Linked DNA regions of Desulfosediminicola ganghwensis. The protein of the gene in region 1 interacts with the protein of each later gene in a pairwise test. Links are inferred from orthologs where the notes say so. Each region holds a gene or a part of one and is shown on either strand. Other genes may lie near its edges. The genes, in order: ftsH and hflC.

Evidence for each region.
Region 2: the proteins of ftsH (region 1) and hflC interact in binary tests that used the Escherichia coli proteins (3 or more experiments, as listed by UniProt). The link is inferred for Desulfosediminicola ganghwensis from one-to-one orthologs.

The regions. Positions count from the first base shown.
Region 1 is NZ_CP050699.1:2,716,142-2,727,991, forward strand. The notes cover bases 4,424-7,400. They hold ftsH (ATP-dependent zinc metalloprotease FtsH), read right to left. Parts: upstream 6,948-7,400; coding sequence 4,899-6,947; downstream 4,424-4,898. Other genes in these bases: folP (dihydropteroate synthase), read right to left, coding at 4,424-4,852; carB (carbamoyl-phosphate synthase large subunit), read right to left, coding at 7,107-7,400. Outside these bases: FCL45_RS11565 (carbohydrate ABC transporter permease), read left to right, coding at 1-77; FCL45_RS11570 (acyltransferase), read left to right, coding at 666-1,160; FCL45_RS11575 (Tex family protein), read right to left, coding at 1,247-3,382; FCL45_RS11580 (FHA domain-containing protein), read left to right, coding at 3,598-4,065; more of folP, read right to left, coding at 4,046-4,423; more of carB, read right to left, coding at 7,401-10,319; carA (glutamine-hydrolyzing carbamoyl-phosphate synthase small subunit), read right to left, coding at 10,381-11,511. UniProt on the Escherichia coli protein: Acts as a processive, ATP-dependent zinc metallopeptidase for both cytoplasmic and membrane proteins. Plays a role in the quality control of integral membrane proteins.
Region 2 is NZ_CP050699.1:5,105,158-5,116,817, reverse strand. The notes cover bases 4,859-7,645. They hold hflC (protease modulator HflC), read right to left. Parts: upstream 6,831-7,645; coding sequence 5,886-6,830; downstream 4,859-5,885. Other genes in these bases: hflK (FtsH protease activity modulator HflK), read right to left, coding at 6,855-7,645; FCL45_RS22100 (hypothetical protein), read left to right, coding at 5,111-5,788. In the rest of the region: FCL45_RS22115 (HPF/RaiA family ribosome-associated protein), read left to right, coding at 1-243; polA (DNA polymerase I), read left to right, coding at 449-3,121; FCL45_RS22105 (citrate synthase), read right to left, coding at 3,215-4,513; more of hflK, read right to left, coding at 7,646-7,967; FCL45_RS22085 (rhomboid family intramembrane serine protease), read right to left, coding at 8,152-9,045; FCL45_RS22080 (phosphoenolpyruvate carboxykinase (GTP)), read right to left, coding at 9,314-11,281.

The DNA.
Region 1 (11,850 bases):
TGCCGGTTTTGCTTATCTACATTGTTTTGGGCAGGTATTTTATTCGTGGTTTACTTGCTGGGTCGGTAAAGGAATAATGCCTTTCTGCAAGCGATTCTAATTTCTATTAGAACCAACTGTTGCGATATATCAAGTTATTACTCAGTTGGTTCCATAGAAGAGATCCTGCGCATGGGTAGCTATTCCCAGATGTGACAATTTTCCTGAATACGCCATCTGTTGGGTAGAAAAAGGTTGTCTCTGCCTGACAAAAAAGATACGCTGTCGTGAAGTAGTTGGAAGAGCCACACGGCAATTCACCTGGAACAAATTCGCCACCTCATAGACAAAAAGGCTACATTTGCAGGACTCTGTTCAAACATTAACTTGGGAGCCTGTCATTGAACAACTCGGACAATGTTGTTGACCTAAAAAAGATTAGATCGGACGATTCCCAATCACCACTTCGCTGGTACTCGCTGGTAGTGACCGGGAGTGCCTCGTTTTGGCACTTACTGCGATATGAACTGATTATGTTTTTCTGCTCGGGAATGTTTGGTGCGGTGGGTATAGCTCTCAGACGATTCCTTTACAGGTTTTTACTGAGAGACATGGGGAAAAACGTTACCATTGGCCGGAATGTATGTATAAGAGGAGGAAATCGCATATCAGTTGGTAATAATGTAATGATTGATGACGAATGTGTTATCGATGCCCGTGGGAATGAGGCGGAAATTGTTATTGATGATGACGTATTGATTTCCGGGGCGACAGTTATTCGGGCAAGGAATGGTGTTATTAGAATTGGGAGAGGTTGCTCACTTGGCAGAAACTGTATTTTTGGTTCAGAAAAAAAACTGATTGTCGGCGACGAGGTGCTCTTTGGGGCTTTCAGTTATGTGGTTGCTGCAGGTTTTCATAGGTTTGATAATCCAGCGCTCAGCATAATAGCCCAAGGACACAGGGCGAACCAAGGGGTGGAAATTGGCAAAGGCTCCTGGCTGGGAACCAGAACGACAGTCTTTGATGGCTGTAATGTTGGTTCTGGCGCAGTGGTGGGGGCACATGCCTTGGTTACCAAGGATATACCTGCAATGGCTATCGCCTATGGTTGCCCTGCCAAGGTGACAGGTGCGCGACCAGGGAAAACAGAAGATGATTCGGGGGAAGCTGGAAAATAGCCTCCGGTGCTTCGAAACATTCACTGGAGAAGTAGTTGCAATTGAATTTCTCCAGTGTGCATTGTGCTGATGTTGTAGTCAGGTGGTTATTGGACAACGTTTTTCAATGAGAGTGATATACGCTTTCTTTCCTTGTCCACCTCCAACACTTTTACTTTTACATGTTGCCTGGTTTTTACCACATCAGCCGGATCTTTTACGAAGCGATCTGCAAGTTGGCTGATGTGGATCAGACCATCCTGATGAACGCCTATATCGGCAAAGGCCCCGAATTTGGTAACATTGGTAATAATTGCGGGCAGCACCATTCCAGGTTCCAGATCGTCGACAGTATTGATGCCTTCCGCGAAACTGAAGCTGATGAAGGCCTGACGCGGATCGCGCCCCGGTCGCGCCAATTCGGCGATGATGTCCTTTAAGGTCGGCAGGCCGATCGTTTCGGTGAGATAATTTTCAAGTTTGATGTTCTTTCGAAGATTCTCCGAGCGCATCAACTGGGCAACATCCGCTCCCGCATCTTTTGCCATTTGAGTGACAATAGGATATCGTTCAGGATGGACAGCGCTTCTATCAAGAGGGTTCTTACTTGCTGCAACTCTTACAAAACCGGCACATTGTTCAAAGGCCTTGGGGCCGAGCCGGGGAACTTTAAGGAGCTGTTTACGAGTGGTAAAGGGGCCGTTTTGCGTACGGTACTCAACGATGTTGGTTGCAATCATTGGCCCTACGCCCGATACGTATGTTAAAAGCTCTGCACTGGCACTGTTTACCTCTACGCCAACGCTGTTTACGCAATATTCAACAACGTCATCAAGGCCTTGCTTCAGCGCTTTCTGGTCGACATCGTGCTGGTACTGGCCAACACCAATTGCTTTAGGGTCTATTTTAACCAGTTCAGCCAGAGGATCTTGCAGACGCCGGCCTATGGATATGGCACCACGGACAGTGAGATCCAGATCAGGAAATTCTTTACGCGCAGTCTCTGAAGCCGAATAGACTGAAGCACCATCTTCATTGACCATGGTAATAATGATATCACCAGGAAGACTGAGCCCTCTGATAAACTCTTCCGTTTCACGACCAGCGGTGCCACTGCCAACTCCGATGGCCTCGATCTGATGTTTCTTTACCAGTCGAAGAACGGTTTCAGCTGCAGCTGCTTGCTGTTTTGCGGACTGAGTCGGGAAAATGGTGGTTGATTCAAGTAAAGATCCCTGGCCATCAAGGCAGACCAGTTTCGCTCCGGTACGAAAGCCCGGGTCCAATGCCAGTACCCGTTTTTGCCCAAGAGGAGAAGCAAGGAGCAATTCTTTTATGTTACCGGCAAAAACTTCAATTGCCTCAAGGTCGGCCTGCTCCTTGAGGGTCTTGCGTAATTCGTTTTCGAGCGATGGTGCAAGAAGTCTGTTGTATCCATCTTCGATTGCCAGGCGGACCTGCTCGGCTCGGCCTGTTTTCTTGGTAATATGGAAAGGGTAGAGTGCTGCAATACCATCTTCTGGCGGTGGTCGTAGTGAGAGTGTGAGCAATTTTTCATTTTCACCGCGCAACATTGCCAAAAGCCTGTGGCCTGCAATTTTTTTCACCGGTTCCTGCCAATCCAGATAGTCGCGGTACTTTTCTGCTTTTTCCCGGTTTTTTTCAACCACCTTCGAGATAATGACTGCTTTTTCGGCAAACAATCTCCGCAGTGCCTGCCGTGATTGCTGGTGCTCACTGATTCGTTCTGCGATGATGTCACGGGCACCGGCAAGAGCGCTTTCCTCGCTCATCTCCTGCTCAAGAGAGCGTAAAAATCTTTCTAGCGAAAAGGGGACCTGTGGTTTGCTGTACAAGCTCTCAGCGAGAGGCTCGAGCCCGGCTTCTCTGGCAATGGTTGCCCGTGTTCTTCTCTTTGGCCGGTACGGCAGATAGAGATCTTCCAGAACGGATAACGATTGAGCTTTGGTAATGGCATCCTTGAGCTCTGATGTAAGTGCTCCCTGGCTTTTAATCGTCGCGAGAATAGTTTCTCTGCGCTTGGTTATTTCCTGAAAAAGATGTAATTCGTCCCTGATCCGGGTTATCTCGACTTCATCCAGGGAGCCTGTGGCTTCTTTTCTGTACCGGGCTATAAAGGGGACCGTACAACCATCTTCGAGCAGGGATATGACGCCCTGCACGTTTTGCGGAATTAATTGAAGGCTGGTGCTGATCGTTTTAACGCAGGTGGTTGGTTCCATAATCTTATTGAATATAACGTATGGTAGTTGAAGAGTTTATTGTAAAAATAGCGACTTCCCGAAACTCATTGAATAATTACAGGACAGCTGATAACTATTATTATAGTTATCAGCTGTTATATCAGAATGTTATATCTTAGAGTAAGGTAAATAAGTTCCAAGCTAAAGCATCACAATAGTAGTGTTGAGGTAATTTTGTAATACAGGAATATTCCATGGATGAAAAGCGAAAGATAGTTGAGATTGTCAAAGTACGAGCTGTGCTGAAAGCTCTGACGCCGGAAGCGATCGAAGCCATGCCTCAGCCCCAGCGGGTTAATGATATGGTGATTATTAGAAAATTCCCATTTCGCATAGGCCGGGAGTCCAGAGTACGAATGGTCGATGGACGAATTGTGCGGGTCGAACGACCAAAACTTGGAGGACGGGAACCCAATAACGATCTTTACCTGTTAGACGGAGGGGAATTACTCAACATCTCCAGGGAGCATCTGCAACTGGAAAAACATCCTGATGGCTATAAGCTCATTGACCGCGGCAGTGCCTGTGGCGTTCGCATCGGCGAGAGGGCAGTTGGCGGCTGTGATGATGGGGGAGAGATGGAGCTGGTGGACGGTGACGTTTTTGTGATGGGAACCACTCAGTCACCGTACCGCTATCAATTTATTGTTCTGGATGAATAGCTTCCGCTATCTGCAAAGCCTGCCTGGTGGCCTCGACATTATGTACTCTGATAATGTCGATTCTGCTTTGAACAGCGAGGGCTGATACCACTGCGGTACTGAGATCCCGCTGTTCTGCTTCCATGCCGGTGAGCAGGCCGAGAAAACTCTTTCTGGAGTGGCCAAGAAGTACCTGCTGGCCGAGGGTGCGGAACCTGTCCAGATGTCTGATTATTGCCAGATTATGAGATAGAGTCTTGCCGAAACCGATGCCCGGGTCAACAATAATTCGTTTCCTGTCAACGTTATTTGCGACCATCCACTCAATACGTTTTTCAAAAAACGTTAGGATATCTGAAATGATATCCTGATATTCAGGTCTATCCTGCATGTCGGCGGGGGTACCCTGCATATGCATGATGACAACTGGTGCATCTGTCTCCTGAACAACTTCGATCATTTCAGGATCATGATTCAGCGCACTGATATCGTTGATGATGTTGGCTCCGGCAGCGAGTGCCTGTCTGGCTACCTCTGCTTTGGTGGTGTCAATGGAGATAGGGGTGGAGTGCAGTTCACGAACTGCCTTGATTACAGGAATGGTGCGGGCAAGTTCATCCTGCAGGGATACAGGTTCTGCATATGGGCGGGTTGATTCCCCGCCCACATCCAGAATGTCTGCTCCTGCTTCAATTAACTCTGTGGCGTGGTGTACTGCCTTGTCAATCGAATCAAAACTGCCGCCGTCGGAAAAGGAATCAGGGGTTACGTTCAGTATCCCCATGATTCTGGTTCGTATGGTTCGCATTCAGGAAATCCTTGATAACCGTAGAGAGCTTACTGCGATAGCAAAGTTATGCAGCGTCGTTACGGGAGAACGGATTCTTTGGGTCTTCCGTATCGGTACCGGTTTCGGCAGAAGATTCAGAGCCAGGTGCTTCTGATGCTTCTTCGGCGGAGGACTCGGTAGCACTCTCAGTAGCTGCGGTTTCCGCTTGAGCAGGTTGCTCAGGGGTTGCCTGGGCTGCGGCTTGGGCAGCAGCTGCAGCTGCGGATTTCTTGGTGGCGTTTTCAGCCATGCGCTTTTCGACCTCAGGGAACTGGCCAGGACGAAGCTCGTTGATCATCCTGTCGATATCTTCGAGCACGATAGTCTCTTTTTCCAGTAACAATTCAGTCATCTTGTTGAGAATATCACGGTTATCCGTCAGTAACTGGGTGACTTTATCGACAGCAGTACTGATGATACCTTTGACAGCTGTATCAATCTGGCGAGCAGTATCATCACTGAAGTCACGGTGTTGTGCAATCTCACGGCCAAGGAAAATCTGCTCCTCTTTTTTACCGTAGGTAAGCGGACCGAGTTCATCGCTCATGCCCCATTCACAAACCATTTTACGGGCCAGGGCGCTTGCTCGCTCAAGGTCGTTGCCGGCACCGGTGGTTATCTCGTCAAAAACGATCTTTTCGGCTATACGGCCACCAAAGAGGATGCAAATTGAATTCTCGAGAAACGACTTGGAATGGGTATATTTCTCATCTATCGGCAGCTGCATGGTGAGACCAAGCGCACGGCCGCGTGGGATGATAGTAACCTTGTGAACCGGGTCGGTTCCGGGCAGCAGCCAGGCAACAAGTGCATGACCCGCCTCGTGGTAGGCTGTAACCTCTTTTTCCTTGTCGGTAATGATCATGGATCGACGCTCTGCACCCATCAGGATCTTATCCTTGGCCTTCTCAAGCAAGGTCAGATCGATCTGAGCAGCACCACTGCGCGCTGCCATCAGGGCTGCTTCGTTGATGAGGTTCTCGAGATCGGCACCAGAAAAACCTGGGGTACCTCGTGCGACAATTTCCAGATCGATTCCCGGGGCCATCTTGGTCTTGGCGGCGTAAATTTCAAGAATTTTCTTACGGCCTCCAACATCAGGCACCGGTACCACTACCTGGCGGTCAAAACGACCGGGGCGAAGCAGGGCAGGATCAAGAACGTCAGGACGGTTGGTTGCGGCAACGATGATAACACCTTCGTTGGACTCGAAACCATCCATTTCGACCAGCAACTGGTTCAGTGTCTGCTCACGTTCGTCATGACCACCACCAAGACCTGCACCACGGTGACGACCTACTGCATCGATCTCGTCTATGAAGATGATACATGGTGCGTTTTTCTTGCCCTGGGTGAACAGATCACGAACACGGGAGGCACCTACACCAACGAACATCTCAACAAAGTCGGAACCGGAAATGGTGAAAAATGGTACGTCTGCTTCACCCGCAATTGCTTTGGCAAGCAGTGTCTTACCGGTACCTGGAGGGCCGGCAAGCAACACACCTTTAGGAATACGACCACCAAGATTGGTAAATTTCTGCGGATCTTTAAGAAAATCAACGATCTCTTCAAGTTCTTCCTTGGCTTCGTCAATACCAGCTACATCGTCGAAGGTTACCTTGTTCTGGCCCTGCTCCATAAGTTTGGCACGGGTCTTACCAAAGGAGAGCGCGCCTCCCTTGCCACCGCCCTGCATCTGACGCATGAAGAAAATCCAGACACCAATCAGCAGCAGCATCGGAAACCAGGAGACAAAGATGGTCATAAACCATGAGTCCTTCTGAACTTCCTTGACGCTTATGTCAACACCCGCCTGTCGAAGCATCGGGATGAGATCCCGGTCAGCAACGGGGTAAATGGTCTGAAAGGCCTTGCCGTCCTGGGTAGTACCGCTGATCACATCGCCATTGATGACAACGCGGGTAATAGCTTTTTTATCTACGCTATTGATAAACTCACTATAAGTAATGGACGGTGAGGTTGTTTGCGGACTGTTGAAAAGGTTGAAGAGCAGGATCATGGTGAGACCAATCACCAACCACATGCTTAAATTTTTATAAAAAGTATTCAAAGAGTCCTCCGGTGGCTCCTTTTATTATGGGGTTTTATCGGTAACTTTCCAGAATGATATGTTATTCAAACTGGTCAGCCCCTCTCATATCGCACTGGTAACAGTAAAGCATTATCAGGGTATGTCGAGGGGCCGTAATCATTTTTTTTCAGTATACCACTAGGTAAAGTATTGTACAGGCTGAACTCCTATTTCATGTGTACGTACTTCACGTATTGCTCGAACCACTGCCCGGGCACCGGTAATAGTAGTGGAGTATGGCACGTGGTAATTAAGGGCGGAACGCCTGATTGTATAGGCATCTTCGGTCGTCCGCCTGCCAAGGGAAGTGTTGATGATCAGCACGATTTCCTTGTCGCGTACCTTATCGAGAATGTGGGGTCTTCCCTGGGAAATTTTATTGACCAGCTCGCAGGACACACCGTTATCCTGAAGATAATTGCCGGTACCGTCTGTGGCTACAATGGAGAAACCAAGCGCTTCAAGGTTTTTTGCAACCGGCAGGATCGCAGCTTTGTCACCATCCCGCACACTGATGAATACAGCGCCGGAGAGCGGTAAGGTGGAACCGGCTGCCAGATGTGCTTTGGCAATGGCAAGACCGAGTTTCTCATCGATTCCCATCACTTCGCCAGTAGACTTCATCTCAGGCCCAAGCAGGGTATCTACATTTTCAAAACGGTCGAATGGGAAAACGGCTTCCTTCACCGCCCAGTGGTCGATCTCAACTTCTTTTGTGATACCGAGATCATCGAGACTCATTCCCATCATTACCTTGGTAGCCAGCTTTGCCAGTGGTAAGCCGGTTGCCTTGGAGACAAAGGGTACGGTTCTGGAGGCACGCGGATTTACCTCAAGAATGAAGAGAGTTTCATCCTTTACGGCAAACTGCACGTTCATCAGGCCCACCACACCAAGCTCCTGGGCCATAGCCCGGCTGGCATCCTTGATCTGGTCTACGATGTCTTTGCCGAGGGTGTATGGAGGCAATACGCAGGATGAGTCACCGGAGTGAATACCTGCTTCTTCGACGTGCTCCATAATGCCGCCGATGATGGTCCTGGTACCGTCGCAGAGGGCGTCCACATCTACTTCGATGGCGTCTTTTAAGAATTTATCAATCAGGACCGGGTGCTCGAGCTTGGAGCCGCCAACCGCTTTCATGAATTTTCTGATACCATCATCATTGTAGACGATGCGCATGTCTCGACCACCGAGAACATAAGACGGGCGAACCACGACCGGATAGCCGATACGTCTTGCGGCCTCAAGTGCCTCTTCGAGTGTATGAACTGTATCGTTTTCGGGTTGACGCAGGTTGAGTTTCTGCAGAAACTGCTGGAACCGCTTTCGGTCTTCGGCGCGGTCGATGGCGTCCGGCTGAGTGCCAATGATTGGTACTCCTGCCTTGGCAAGGGGTACAGCCAGGTTCAATGGAGTCTGGCCACCAAACTGGACGATGATGCCGTCCGGCTTCTCCTGCTCAATGATGTTAAGTACATCCTCGTGGGTCAGCGGCTCAAAATAGAGCTTGTCGGAGGTGTCGTAGTCGGTGGAAACGGTCTCGGGGTTGGAGTTGATCATGATCGACTCTACCCCAATCTCTTTCAGGGCAAAGGCGGCGTGCACGCAGCAGTAATCAAATTCGATACCCTGGCCGATCCTGTTGGGACCGCCGCCGAGAATGACAATCTTCTTGCCTTTGGTCTCGACTGCTTCGTTCTCCATCTCGTAGGTGGAGTAGTAGTATGGGGTGTACGACTCAAACTCGGCAGCGCAGGTGTCGACGAGCTTGAATACCGGGGTCACCTCATGTGACTTACGCAGCTTGCGGATATCGTCATCGGAAGTGCCGGTAAGATGTGCCAGCTGAATATCGGAGAATCCCTGCTCTTTACAGGTTCTAAGGAATTTTTTATCGAGGCCCTGAAAACCGCGTTTGACGATTTCGCGCTCTGTGTCGACGATCTGCTTGAGGTTATGCAGAAACCATGGGTCGATGGCACTCAACTTGTAGATTGCCTCAATCGGCATCTCACGACGTAGCGCCTCATACAGATGCGGCATTCTCTTGGAGTTCGGCACCCGCAAGTTGGTTTCCAGATCTTCGATCTCGAGCTCGGAAAGATCGATTTTACCATCGGCGGAGAAGCCGAAACGACCTATCTCCAGGGAGCGCATACCTTTCTGGAAAGCTTCCTTGAAGGTACGGCCAATAGCCATAGTCTCACCAACAGACTTCATGGCGGTGGTGAGTACGTCCTCCGCTTCCGGGAATTTCTCGAAGGTCCAGCGGGGAATTTTGACTACGCAGTAATCAATGGTTGGCTCAAATGCGGCGTAGGTTTCACGGGTGATGTCGTTTTGGATCTCATCCAGGGTGTAGCCTACGGCAAGCTTAGCGGCGATCTTGGCGATCGGGAAACCGGTAGCCTTGGAGGCGAGCGCGGAGCTTCTTGAAACCCTTGGATTCATCTCAATAATGACCAATTCTCCATCTTCCGGGTTTACGGCAAACTGCACGTTGGAGCCACCTGTTTCAACACCGATCTCGCGGATAATGGCGATAGCCGCATCGCGCATCTCCTGATATTCACGGTCGCTCAGGGTCTGGGCCGGGGCGACAGTGATGGAGTCACCGGTGTGTACACCCATGGCGTCCATGTTCTCGATGGAACAGATGATCACAACGTTGTCCTTTCTGTCTCGCATTACTTCGAGTTCGTACTCTTTCCAGCCAAGAAGGCTTTTTTCGAGCATGATCTCGGTGGTCATGGAGAGGTCGAGGCCGGAGGTGCAGAGTTCTTCAAGCTCCTGGCGGTTGTAGGCAACACCACCGCCTGTGCCGCCAAGGGTGAAGCTTGGACGAACGATGACCGGAAAACCGATATCATCGGCTGCAGCCATTGCATCTTCCAGGGTACGGACGATAGCGGACTGCGGAACGTTGAGGCCGATAGCGTGCATGGCAGCCCTGAATTCCTCCCGACCTTCAGCTTTTTTGATAACGTCTATGTTAGCGGCCAGCAACTCGACGTTGTACTTCTCGAGGATGCCGGTCTCAGCAATTTTTATCGCGGTATTGAGCGCGGTCTGGCCACCGAGGGTCGGTAGAAGTGCGTCTGGACGTTCTTTCTCAATAACCTTAATGACGAACTCCGGGGTGATAGGCTCAATGTACGTGGCGTCGGCCAGTTCCGGGTCGGTCATGATGGTTGCCGGGTTGGAGTTGATCAGGACAACTTCGTAACCTTCCTCTTTCAGGGCTTTGACTGCCTGGGCACCGGAGTAATCAAACTCACAGGCCTGGCTGATGATAATTGGGCCGGAGCCGATGATGAGGATTTTCTTGATATCTGTTCTTTTCGGCATGATCTCGTTCTCTATATGCTAAAATAATTGCGTGTGCTTCGCGTACCGGTTTTCGAGGGTCCTATTTGTTGTCCCGCATCATGTCGACGAAACGGTCAAAGAGATAAAGAGAATCGTGTGGACCTGGGGCATGTTCCGGATGGTACTGAACTGAAAACGCAGGGTGCTTTTTGTGGCGCATACCCTCGCAGCTGTTGTCGTTGAGATTGATATGGGTAAGTTCAACCTCATCTGAATTGAGGCTGTCCATATCAACACAGAAGCCATGATTCTGGGCAGTAATTTCAACATGGCCGGTGGTCAGGTCTTTTACGGGCTGGTTACCGCCACGATGTCCGAATTTGAGCTTGAAGGTTGAACCTCCGTAGGCCAGGCTGAGCATCTGGTGGCCGAGGCAGATGCCAAAGATCGGTTTCTTGCCGAGCAGTGTTCTCAGGGTATCCACAACTCCTTCAACGCCTTCCGGGTCACCGGGGCCGTTGGAAAGGAAGATGCCGTCAGGAGCCATGTCGAGCACGGTCTGGGCGTCTGTGGTAGCCGGCACAACCTGAAGCTTGCAGCCACGCTCCGTCAGTTCTCTGAGCTGGTTGTATTTGAGGCCGAAATCGAAAGCCACAACTTTGAAAGGCTCATTGCTGGTGGTGCAGTCAGCGGTTTCAAAATTAGTGCCGGGTACAGGTTTGTTATCAGCCCAGCCATATGGCTCGGTACAACTCACACGCTTAACCATGTCCTGGCCAACGAGGCCGGACCATTCACCGGCTCGACGAATCAGTGATTCCGGGTCTAGATCTTCAGTGGATACGATGCACTTCATGGCACCGACAGTACGGATGTGCTTCACCAGGGCGCGGGTATCAAATCCATGTACGCCAAGTACATCGTGCTCTTTAAGGAAATCTGCGAGTGTTGCGGTGGATCGGAAGTTAGATGGAACCGGATTATACTCTTTCATCAGAAAGGCTTTAGGGTGAACCTTAGATGATTCCATATCTTCAGGGTTAACACCGTAATTGCCGATGAGGGGGTAGGTCATGGTGACCAGCTGGCCGGTATAGGAGGGATCAGTAAGAACTTCCTGATAGCCGCTCATAGAGGTGTTGAAGACAATCTCACCGATGGCTTCGCCAGCGCCGGTGAAGGATTGTCCCTCAAAGATTGTCCCGTCTTCCAGGGCGATGAGTACTTTCATTCTATAGTATCCTTTTTTTTCTGTACCTGTGCCGATGTGATAGTACCTTAAGGCATCTGCAGGATGAGTGAAGATGTGCTTGACCAATTAGCGCATTTGCTGCGGATCTGACACATTACCTGCGGTGCAGGCGTGGTTGTGCGGGTGGCTGGCAGCATGGGTGCATACTCACAGTACCCGATGCAGGTCTCAGGGCGCGCAGAAAAACTGTAATGTATAACCCGTTATGACAGATTTAGTCAAGAGTAAAGGCCGGTGCGTGTCATCGCCCAGCGATGCAATTACCATGGTCTATGCGGAAAATGGTAGCTAAACGCATATCTCGTCGGGTGCTTCACA
Region 2 (11,660 bases), 2.4 Mb from region 1 along the record:
AAGAGGAAAAACGTTAAGGCACACACCAACGATGAAACAGATAAGATAGGAGTTATTCGTAAACTATCCCCTTTTGAGTCATATGGTTTTATAACCTCTTTTGATAACAGAGATATCTATTTTCATGAAAATGCGCTGAAAAATATTGATATGGAGCAGCTTACCGAAGGAGACAGCGTCTATTTTGGTGAAACAAGAGGAGACAAGGGGCCGCAAGCCTCATGGGTAAGGCCCGCAAGGTAATAGTAGAGTCTCATATTAACATTTCAGGCCGCGGACGTTTTTTGTCTGCGGCCTTTTTTATTGAGCGTTTTTCTGTGCCAGGGAATGAATGGGTAATGTTCTTTCGCAGTAATGGCAGAGATTAAAACATGCGTAGAAATCGGTGATGCGGTATAGATAGGTCAAACATTTTCATATAAACACAGTCGCCAAAGGAGTTCATTTCGTGAAAGAAGATGTCTACTTAATAGATGGCAGCGCCTATATTTACCGAGCGTACCATGGGGTTAAACCTCTCTCCAACAGTAAGGGCATGATGACCCACGCTGTTTTTGGATTCATAAATATTCTTCGACGCATCATGCGCGAACGCGACCCGAAATACATTGCAGTTGCCTGGGATAGCCGAGGACCTGTCTTCAGACATGAAATTTATAAGGAATACAAGGCCAACAGGCCGCAAATGCCGGAAGATCTCGCCCAGCAGCTTCCCTATATCCGGGAGTTTGTAGCGTCTTCAAATATACTCTGTCTTGAAGAACAGGGGATTGAGGCAGACGATCTCATTGCTTCATCGGCCAGGAAACTTGCCGAAAAAGGCCATAACGTTGTCATCGTCTCCGGAGACAAGGATCTTTTGCAACTGGTTGGTGATTCCATTGTCATGTGGGACCCCATGAAAGACAAAGTCATGGATTCTGAGGCTGTTGTCGAAAAGTATAAAGTCACCCCGGATAAACTTCTGGAAATCTTCGCCCTCATTGGCGATAGCTCCGATAACGTCCCAGGTGTGCCAGGAGTAGGGCAGAAAACCGCGGAAAAATTGATTGCCGAGTTCGGTGACCTTGATGGTCTCTATGCAAATGTTGAGTCGATGAAAAAGTCCAAGATGAAAGAACGACTCATCGAAAACAGGGAATCCGCCTATCTTTCCAAAGATTTGATCAGGCTCAAGGAGGATGCCGAAGTACCAGTGGCACTCGATGTTTATTCGATTCAGAAACCCGACGATGCAAAACTTGCAGCCCTCTTTACTGAACTCGAGTTTACCACCTTTCTGAAGGATATCGATACGTCGGAGAAAATATCGACAGACGGATTTTCACTGGTTACCGATGAGGGTGAGCTGAAGGCGGTTGTAGAAAAATTGCAAGAGTGCGGTTCGGTGGTGTTTGATACTGAAACCACCTCGCTTGACGCTCGCGTTGCCAAACTGGTGGGTATTTCTCTCTGTGCAGACTCAGATCAGGCCTGGTATGTGCCGGTTGGACATCGTGACGAAGCAGGGGAACGGGTGGCAGGCCAACTTGATAAGGAGTTGGTTAAATCAATACTGGAGCCGCTGTTTTCCGATCCGACCATTGCCAAAATCGCTCATAATCTGAAATATGATTTTACCGTACTCGATCAGCATTGGGGCATTCGCCTTGCTGGCAGACTGATCGATACCATGATTGCGGCTCACCTGCTTGAAGTTCCAGGGCGTTCATTGAAGCTTGATGATCTCTGTTTTGATCGCGGTATAAAAATGACAGCCTTTAAGGATGTCGTCGGCAAAGATAGTCGTGAAGACTGTTTTGCCTATGTAGGTCTGAAAGAAGCATGTGATTACAGCTGTGAAGATGTTTATGGCACCCTGCAACTCTGGCAGGAGTTCGAACCGCAGATAGTTGAGAAAGATCTCGATCAGCTTTTTTATGATCTCGAAATGCCGCTTGTCCCGGTATTAGCCGATATGGAGGTGAGGGGAATCTGTGTGGATGAGCAGATTCTGAAAGAACTCTCGCTTGAGTTCGCGGGCAAACTCGAAGCAATTGAGGCAAGCATTTATGAACTCGCAGGAAAAACGTTTAATATAAATTCACCTAAGCAGCTTGGTCAGTTACTTTTTGAGGATTTAGAGCTTCCCCATGGCAGGAAGACCAAAACAGGCTATTCGACCGATGTTAAAGTGCTTGAAAAACTTGCCTCTAAGCACGAACTGCCAGCCCTCATCCTTGAGTACCGTACACTCGCCAAGCTGCAGTCGACATATGTGGATAAGCTGTCCTCTCTGCGTGATAAAATTACTGGGAGAATCCACACTTCATTCAACCAGGCAGTTACTGCTACCGGACGTCTCTCGTCCAGTAATCCTAATCTGCAGAATATTCCGATTCGAACTGAAGAGGGCAATCGGATTCGCCAGGCGTTCGTGCCGGCGGAGGGCTATACTTTTGTGTCTGCTGATTATTCTCAGATCGATCTTCGGGTTCTGGCCCATTACTCGCAGGATGAGGCCCTGCTCGCAGCTTTTAACGCAGGAGAGGATATTCATTCCAGAACGGCGGCACAGATCTTTGGAGTATCCCCTATGCTGGTAACTCCGGATATGCGCAGAGTTGCCAAGAGCATCAATTTCGGAATTGTTTACGGCATGAGCAGTTTTGGTCTCTCCAACCAGCTGAATATCAGCAGAAAGGATGCGCAGAATTTTATTGATAAGTATTTTGCTCACTATTCCGGAGTGAAACAGTTTATGGAGGATATTGTCGAGCAGGCGAGAAACGATGGGTATGTGACCACGTTGATGCATAGACGCCGAGGCTGTCCCGAGATAGATGTTAAGAACAAAATGCGCAGAGAGTTTGCAGAGCGCATGGCGATTAACACCCCAATCCAGGGTACAGCAGCCGATATTATCAAGCTTGCCATGCTGCAGGTTGAGCACAAGATCGCAGAAACAGGCAGCCCGGCAAAGCTGTTGCTGCAGATTCACGATGAACTCGTTTTAGAGGTGCCTGAACATGCGGTTGAAGAGACCAGCGAGATGGTTCGATTGGCCATGGAAGGCGCTATGAAACTTGATGTGCCGTTGGTGGTTAATGTTGAGATCGGGAAAAGTCTGGCTAAATCCTGATAACCATTTTTGCATGGGCGTAATTGCATAAGAAAAGGGAGCGATCCAGCCGGATTCGCTCCCTTTTTATTTTGCAGAACCGGGTATGCTGAATTACTTGCGCTGGTGCATCGGTATGAATTGTCGGAGATTGTGGCCAGTATATACCTGTCGGGGTCTGCCGATTTTTGAATTGTGTTTATCTTCTTTCATTTCACGCCACTGGGCAATCCAGCCTGGCAGTCGGCCGAGAGCAAACATAACGGTAAACATATTTGTGGGAATGCCTATGGCCCGGTAAATGATACCGCTGTAAAAGTCCACATTGGGGTAGAGGTTTCTGGAGAGAAAATAATCGTCTTTTCTTACGCGTTCCTCAAGTTCCAGTGCAATGTCAAGCAATGGATCCTCAATTTCCAGAGCAACAAGCACTTCATGGCAGGCATCCTTGATGATTTTAGCACGCGGATCGAATGTCTTATATACCCTGTGGCCGAAACCGGAGAGCCTGAACGGATCATTTTTATCTTTGGCCTTCTCTATATATTTTTTGTAATTACAGTCATCTGCATAGATCAGTTCGAGCATTTCAAGAACTGCCTGGTTGGCACCACCATGGAGCGGCCCCCAGAGGGCGCTGATGCCTGCTGAGATCGAAGCGTAGAGGTTAACTCCGGCGCTGCCTACCAGGCGGACAGTTGATGTTGAGCAATTCTGCTCATGGTCGGCGTGGAGAATGAGCAGTTTGTTCAATGCGGAAGCCACTTCAGGTTTGATGACGTAGGGCATATTTGGACGATCGAACATCATGTGCAGGAAGTTCTGCACATAGTTCAATTTTGCATTGGGGTAGACCAATGGATGGCCTATATTCTTTTTATAGGAAAAGGCTGCGATTGTTCTGATTTTTGACACTAGTCGTGCAGTGGTTACAATAATTCCGCCATAAGGATCTTCTTCGACATCCATTTCCGGGTAGAAATTGTGCAGCGAACCAACCATGGTGGAAAGGATGGACATTGGTGAGGCGTTAGGCGGGAAGTGATCGAAGAAATGGATCATGTCCTCATGAATCAGGGCAAACCGACGCATATCCCTTTTGAACTGTTCGAGTTGCTCAAAGTTCGGCAGTTCCCCATTGAGGATAAGGTAGGCTACTTCGATGAACTGGCAGTTTTCTGCGAGATCTTCAATGGCGTAACCGCGGTAGTTGAGAATTCCTTTTCCGCCGTCGAGATAGGTAATGGAACTGGTGCAGGAGCCGGTATTCATGTAGCCGCTGTCGAGAGTGATGTAGCCGCTATCTTTAAGTAGCGTTCTGATATCAATAGCTTTTTGACCAGCAGTACCTTCAACGATCGGAAGAGTATAGGTTTGACCATCAATACAAAGCTGCGCAAATTCCTGGGACATAGGTATACCTCGTAGCTGTTGAAACGGTGACCAGAAATGGTAACACACACTTCAGTAATTTATTCGGCAAGCGTTAGGGAAAGTTACTGCTGATTGATGCACAGACGGTACGATTACAGTAGAATGAAAATGTCTGGGTGCATGAAATTTGCTGCCGAAAGGAGCGGTCCTGGCGGGCTGGCATGGTGCTGATAGCGGGGTGAACAGATGACCATGTTGGGACCGTATTTCCATCGATTCGTCAGTAATATAGCCGAAAATAGAGAACAACGCAATTTTTCTTTTTATTTCGATGTGGTTGCCCGTCAGGCGGGGCATAGCGGTTCGCATGAGGCTGTACGAAGGTTACGCAACAATCAAAGTTGAGCTCTTGCAGGTAGCCACCTGTCAGCTCATGAGCTGGGGTACTGTTTTGATGGGTGAGCACCACTCCTGAATGTATTTCAAGCTACTGTTTGCGACAATTTTTAGTGCCTGGTAAATGACGGGTGTGTAATTTATAGCGGTTTGCAAAAAAAGTGACTGAGGTTTAGCCAGGCAGTGTGGCCTGAAAATAATACTTTTACATTGAGAATTGATAATACAGGAGTCAGGAAAATGATGTTGCCCGAGAAGTCCCAGCAGAAGTTGATCGGAGAACTAGATATATTTATCGAGTACGGGGTAACCGATTCCGAGAGAGATTCAGCGAAAAAATTGGTCGAGAAATACAAAAATAACTCTGAAGCGCTGGAGGTTTTGCTTGAGTTTTACAGGGTGTTGCCGGAAACCCGGGAAGAGGCTGTGGTAAAAATTCAGCGACTGGACACTATTCAGGGAGTCATCCTGTTGGCGTTGACTACTGCCAACCATGTGTATAATGCTGTGGTATCTGAAGGGCAGGCACAAATCCTCGGAGAATTCAATCAGGATGAAGTACCCGCTGACATCCTTCAGTTTTTCGGTCATGGCATGAATGATGAGTTTGTTAAGTCCTACAGCCCGATCGAAGAGCAGGAAGAACTTGCCGTAGAAATTGGCGAAGAAGTCTGCCCCGCCTGCCAGGTTGCAGTGGGCCAGGTTCATGTACTGGGTTGCCCTGTGGAGATTTGTCCATGGTGCGACGGTCAGTTGAATAAATGTAACTGTCGCTTTGAAAAGCTCGATGTCGAGAGTCTTGAGTCAAATGCAGAATTGGATCAATTCCAGGAACTACTGGAGACGAAAGGACGTATACCGTATAAACCTGAGCAGAAACCAGCTTATCCCGGAACAAGTGATGGCCTGGATTCGTAATCAAGCTGTGAACCTGCTTTAATTACGCCAATAAAAAAGAGGGACGTTGCGCAAGCAATGTCCCCCTTTTTCGTTAGTACTCCGAAGTTCTGTAAGCTTATTTGGTTGGTTCTACACTTTTCAGGTAGCGATAGAGATCGGAATCCGAAGAGATAACCAGATTGGTGTTACCACCAATGACCTTATCATAGCTTTCAAGAGTCTTGAGGAACTGATAGAAGTCAGGGTTCTGAGAGTAAGCATCACCATAAATCTGGGTTGCCTCGGCATCAGCATTACCGCGGATTATCAGTGCTTCACGGTTGGCGTTGGAGATGATCTCTTTCAGCTCTCGCTCAATGGTACCGAGAATCTCATTCTTCTGACCTTCACCGAAAGAACGTTTCTCTGCAGCGATTCTCTGTCTTTCGGAGATCATTCTGTCATAAACTCTCTCACGTACGGATTCGATGTAGTTGACGCGTTTGATCATTACGTCAACCAGCTCAATGCCGTATTGTGGGGTTGCCCTGCCTGCGGTCTCGAGGATAATGTCGGCAATTTTGTCGCGACCCATCACCGGTCTGGTCCCCATAGCCTCATTACTGATGCCGGGGGTCATGGTATCTTCAGACCAATCAGAACTGCGGATAATCTCAATCAGATTATTTTTGTTCACCATATCGCGAACGGTACCGCCGATAATGTCATCCAGAAGGGACTGGGCCCGAACCTCAGAACCACTTGCTGCCTGCAGATACCGGAGTGCGTCGGAGATTTTCCAGCGAGCGGTAATGTCGAGGAACACGAAAGTCTTATCATTGGTAGGGATCTGGTTTGGTTCACCGTCCCAGATCTGGATCTTCTTTTCAAACTCATTAACCTGCTGGATAAATGGCATCTTTAAATGCAGTCCGGCATCGGTTACGGGGTCGCCGACAGGTGCACCGAACTGGGTGACAACAGCCTGCTGACCTTCTTCTAAAATATAAAAGCCGTCATATATGACAGTGATAGCCAGGAGAATGAGGCCGACTGAGAAAAACTGTATTATTTGTTTCATCTGTGCTTCCTTATGGTTTCCACACTAGTTGGTCTTCGGGGCTGCGATAGCTGGTGAGCTGCCAATGTTCAAAAGCGGAATTGGCGACTGCTGATTCTCGTCGATGATGTATACAGACTCGACATTGGGCAGCACGTCCTGCATCGTCTCGATGTACATACGGGTGCGGGTTACCTCGGGTGATTTTTCGTATTCTTTCAGAATGGAGAGGAACCTGTCTGTCTGACCGTTGGCTTCGTTCAATCTCTCAGCGGCGTAACCACGAGCCTCTTCCATAATCTGCAGTGCGGTACCGCGAGCTTTAGGGATAACTTTGTTGTACTGGGCCTGTGCCTCGTTAACCAGACGTCTCATGTCCTGGTCGGCAGCGTTCACTTCGTTAAAGGCAGGTTTAACCTGTTCCGGTGGATTGATATCCTGGAACTGTACGGTAACCAGAGTGACACCAGCCTCGAACCTGTTCAGCTCTGTCTGCAGTTCGCTCTTTACGCTTGCAGCGAGCAGGTCACGGTTACTGAGAACATAGTCGAAGTCCATGTTACCCACGATACGACGGGTCACACTTTCGGAGGCATCGTGAACAGACTGTGTGACATCTTTTACTTTGAAAAGATACTGGTAAGGGTCGCTGATTTTGTACTGAACGATCCAGGCAACGTTGATGACGTTTTTGTCTGCGGTCAGCATCAGTGATTCCATTTCATAGGCGCTTCTGTCAAATGAACTGACTTGGCTGGAGCGGGTTCTGAAACCGAATTCCTGCTTTCTGATCTGCCCAATATCGACTTTGTACAGAGCTTCGAGGTAGGGAAGCTTGAAGTGCAGACCCGGGTCAACGGTACGAACGTATTTACCAAGTCGAAGTACTACACCGACTTCACTGGGCTGGATCTTGAATACCGATGAGTAGACACCTTGGATCATGATGAGCACAAGGATGATAGCTAGAATTTTGCTTATGCTGGCAAAAGGATTGACCGGCTTGCGTTCTGGCGTGGAGCCGTTTGGGCCGGGACTTTGTTTCTGGTTTTCCGAGAAGAAATCCTGCAGCTTTTTTATAAGCTGTGCAACCATTTCTTCCGGAGTCTGGGGCTTGTTTTTGCGGCCCCAAGGAGGCTGTTGATCCTGCATGGACATAGAAAAATCTCCTAAACTGAAATGTTCCGGATAACACTGAGTTAACCATGTCAGTGTCCGGGTGAAAAAAAGTGAATAACTCTATAAACTTTTAAGTCTAAACAGGTAAGTCTTTACTGTTTTAGATGCTACCAAATCGTATCAATATTTCAACCCGATTCGGCGGTTGGGCACGGGTATGGCGTCAATTGATAGCATAATACCATGCCATGAGTACAATAAACCAGCTTGATAGTGCCAGTATAAGCTGCAGTTTAAATTTTTCCCTCTGTCTAAGGACCGTCTCAAAACTTAAAAATAAACCAGTAATAAGCCCTGTTGCCAAGCCGTAGAAATGGGCGCCCAGGTCTGTTCTTTCTCCGCTACTGCCGAGCATTGCCAGCAGCGCAGCCCCTGCCATGAGCGGTAGCAGCAGTCTGGCTGGACGTTTCAATTTGTAATGTCGGAAATTAATAGCAGATAATATTCCAATTACCGAGAAAACCGCTGTGGAAAAACCAACAGAGAGATGGCCTGGCCCGTGACCGATAACATTCAGCATATTTGCTGAAGTTGCAGCAACAAGCAGGGCGGCCAGGCCGATTCCGTTTCCGAGAATGCGAAAATAAAAGTGCAACAGGAAAGCGCCAAGAAAGCAATTACTCAACAAGTGAACTATGTCTGAATGAAGTGTCAGTGCAGTTACCAGCCGGTAATATTCCCCATCGTTAAGAATCTGGCTGGAGTTGACTGCGCCTTGTTGAAACCACTCCGACAGTGGTGACCAGCTTCCGGTAACAGAAAAAAAGAGAACCATTATGCCAATCAGGAGCAGGGTGTGTGCCTGAAATATTGGGGCAAATTGATCCTGAGCCGGTTGGCTTGGCGGCCAGTTTCGATTTTCCTCGATAAAGACACCCAATTCGTAATCGGCCTTGGGGTAATCCTGATGGTTGACGTGTATCTCCCAGTTGGCGGAATCAATCTTTTGCACAGTGTGATTGATTCGTGCTGCAGAGAGCACCAGTGAAAAGAGGTTTGCCTGTTGTTGGTTATTGGTCTGGGTAACTGTCTGGGTAGGGTGCTGGTTTTCAGTCACGTTCAATCCTGGAAATTACGGGGAGCATCCTGATGTGCGTGTAGCGAGGTTATGTAGATGAGGTTGCGTGGTTTGTGTTGTCAGGCGTTTTTTCTCTCATAACTTATCAGCCTCTACAATAGGTCCGGTTGGCTGAGTTGGCAAGGTAACTGTTTGTAAGCAAGACGTATTTTTTCCCAAAAAACAAAAAAGGCCGAGGGTGGGGACCCTCGACCTGAATTTTCTGGTATGTAACTCGTTTTCAGAGCGGTGAAAAAGCTGTTTCCGCCTAAGGCTGACTCAGGATCAGGTCATCAGCACTGACAACACTTCCGTACTTGGCCTTGAGATCAATAAGCGCATTTCTCTGCCTTTGGTAAACCTCAAAAAGCTCGACAGGGATGCCAGTCTCTTTCTGGTAGGCGTCGGTTTGAAGATCAATCCTTCCGACTATATTATCCACATAGAGGGCAAACTGCATGTTGTAGAGAGCTTTAGGATATTCCTTGTCAATTCCATTGAAGAGTTTCTTCAGGTCTTCATATTTCGGAATCAAGCCGATCGGGGTTTCGATGGCCTCTACATCTCCGTGTGCATAGAGTTCAAGCCAGCCGAGCCAGGCGCGCACATCCCGTTTTTCACCAAGCAACCCGGTCCCTGAACCACCTCTGTTCTCATGGGTGAGGAAATAGTTGAGTCCGGCCATGATTGGTCTGTCAGAATCGGAAAACTCGGGTGAATTGAAAAAGATAAACTGAGCTTTCATGTAATCGGCAAGAGCACCGGGGATAAAAGGTGCGTTCGCCCAGGGTTGTCTGCGTACACCGGAGGCGCCCACCTCGGTAGCCGTGGCCTTTGATACGATGGAAGCGCCTATCACAACACCCTCGTTCATTGACTTGGCAACCCAGACGGGTGGCATGGTATCGGCATCACGACCGGAATACGTAATAATTTTTACCGGCACTCCCTCAGGGGATTCGGAGATCTCGGTGGCATGATTGGCGATGGCGGATGCAAGCAGGGTGCAGCGTGAATTTTTGTGTGACATGGGAACTGGCTTGCCGTCTGAGTTGAGTTTGCCATTGTACCACTCACCCTGAAAGTTTATGCCTCTCTCTGGTACAGGCTCACCGTTACCGACCCAGTGCGGTACACCTTTATCATCTATCAGTACGTTGGACCAGATTACTTCGGTGCCGTCACCACGCAGGCAATCCATCAAGTACGGGTCACCTTCCCGGTTAACATCCTCGACTATGCCAAAAATACCCTTTTCAGGGTTAATTGCCCGTAAAGAACCATCCTTTGCGATCCACATCTGGGCCAGATCATCCCCGACAAAGTCTGTACCGACCATGGCTGTGGTTGTCTTGCCGCATCCGGAAGGGGCAGCACCGGCGAAGAAGGTTTTTCTGCCGTTGGGACCGGTCAGGCCTGTGATAAACATGTGCTCGGAGATTTGCTCGCCAAGTTTGTAATAGGTCGCGTAATCGACAGAAAACCGGTGATTACCTTTTTTAAGCAGCAGGGTATTACCTGCATAAGTACAGAAGGTAGAAAACGTGGTTTGCCAGCTTCTGTCCATAAGAATCCGGGCATTGGGTACATCTTCCGGGGTATTATTACCTTCGGCGTGCACGTTGGTGTAAAAAAGTCCGGCTCGTTCAGTTTCCTTGTCAAAAGCCTCGTAGCAGTTACGATAGAGGAGCTCGGCAGAATGCATAACATAGGATGAAGAGGAGATTTCTATGGCTGGGATGGCAGCTTCAGCTCCGACAGGACCGCGTGCGTAAAAGCCAATCATCATGACCTTATTGGCCATAACGCCGGGCATGAATTCTTTTACGTAGTCCAGAGCCTCGTCACGTAAGAGCGATTTTGCCAGCGAACTCATCTGTTCGCCTTCGTTGATGATGTAATAGGTCTGATTCACCAGTCGGGCCTGGTCCTGAGGCAGGTCAAAGTGAATGGTGTGGCCTGGCTTGGCAAGCTTGGCTTCTTCACCTTTTTGCAGGGAATACTCACGAATCCACTGCTGGTCATCATCGTTGCCGGTATTGATGAAAACTTTCTCAGGGCCGCACATTACAATAGCGTTGGCGATCTTGATGAGAGCATCCTGATTTTTTACAACGGATAACTTTTGCTGGTTGGTTTCGTCAAGTCGCTCGGAAAGAACGGCTTTTGCATCCTCTATGGTAGCAATTCCTCCGACTGCTTCCAGGATATCTACACCTTTTTTGAGTTCAAGCATTCTTGAATTCCTCGATTAGAAAAATGAAATATTTGCTCCATCCGCCTTAAAAATCAGGCAGATGATTAATGTGCGAAGCCTCATATTAGGGTCTTTTCAGAGTGCAGTCAAGGTCTGACTTCGGAGGCGATCGAGGTTGGGTTTCGTTCTAAGTTGTTAAAGTTTCAGGTGTATGTCGGAAAGTGAAACAGTGAAAGGAGCAAAGGAAAGGGCAGCAAACGTTCAGATTTGCTGAAATAACCTATAACTTTTATTGATATAGCCACCCTTGCGGGGTTGTCAGGGTTTTCATTTTCCCTTCAAGAGAATGATGCAGGGTAGTGAAAGTGAAAGTGAAATATTTATTAAATTTTCTTTATATATCAAGAAGAATCGTGCT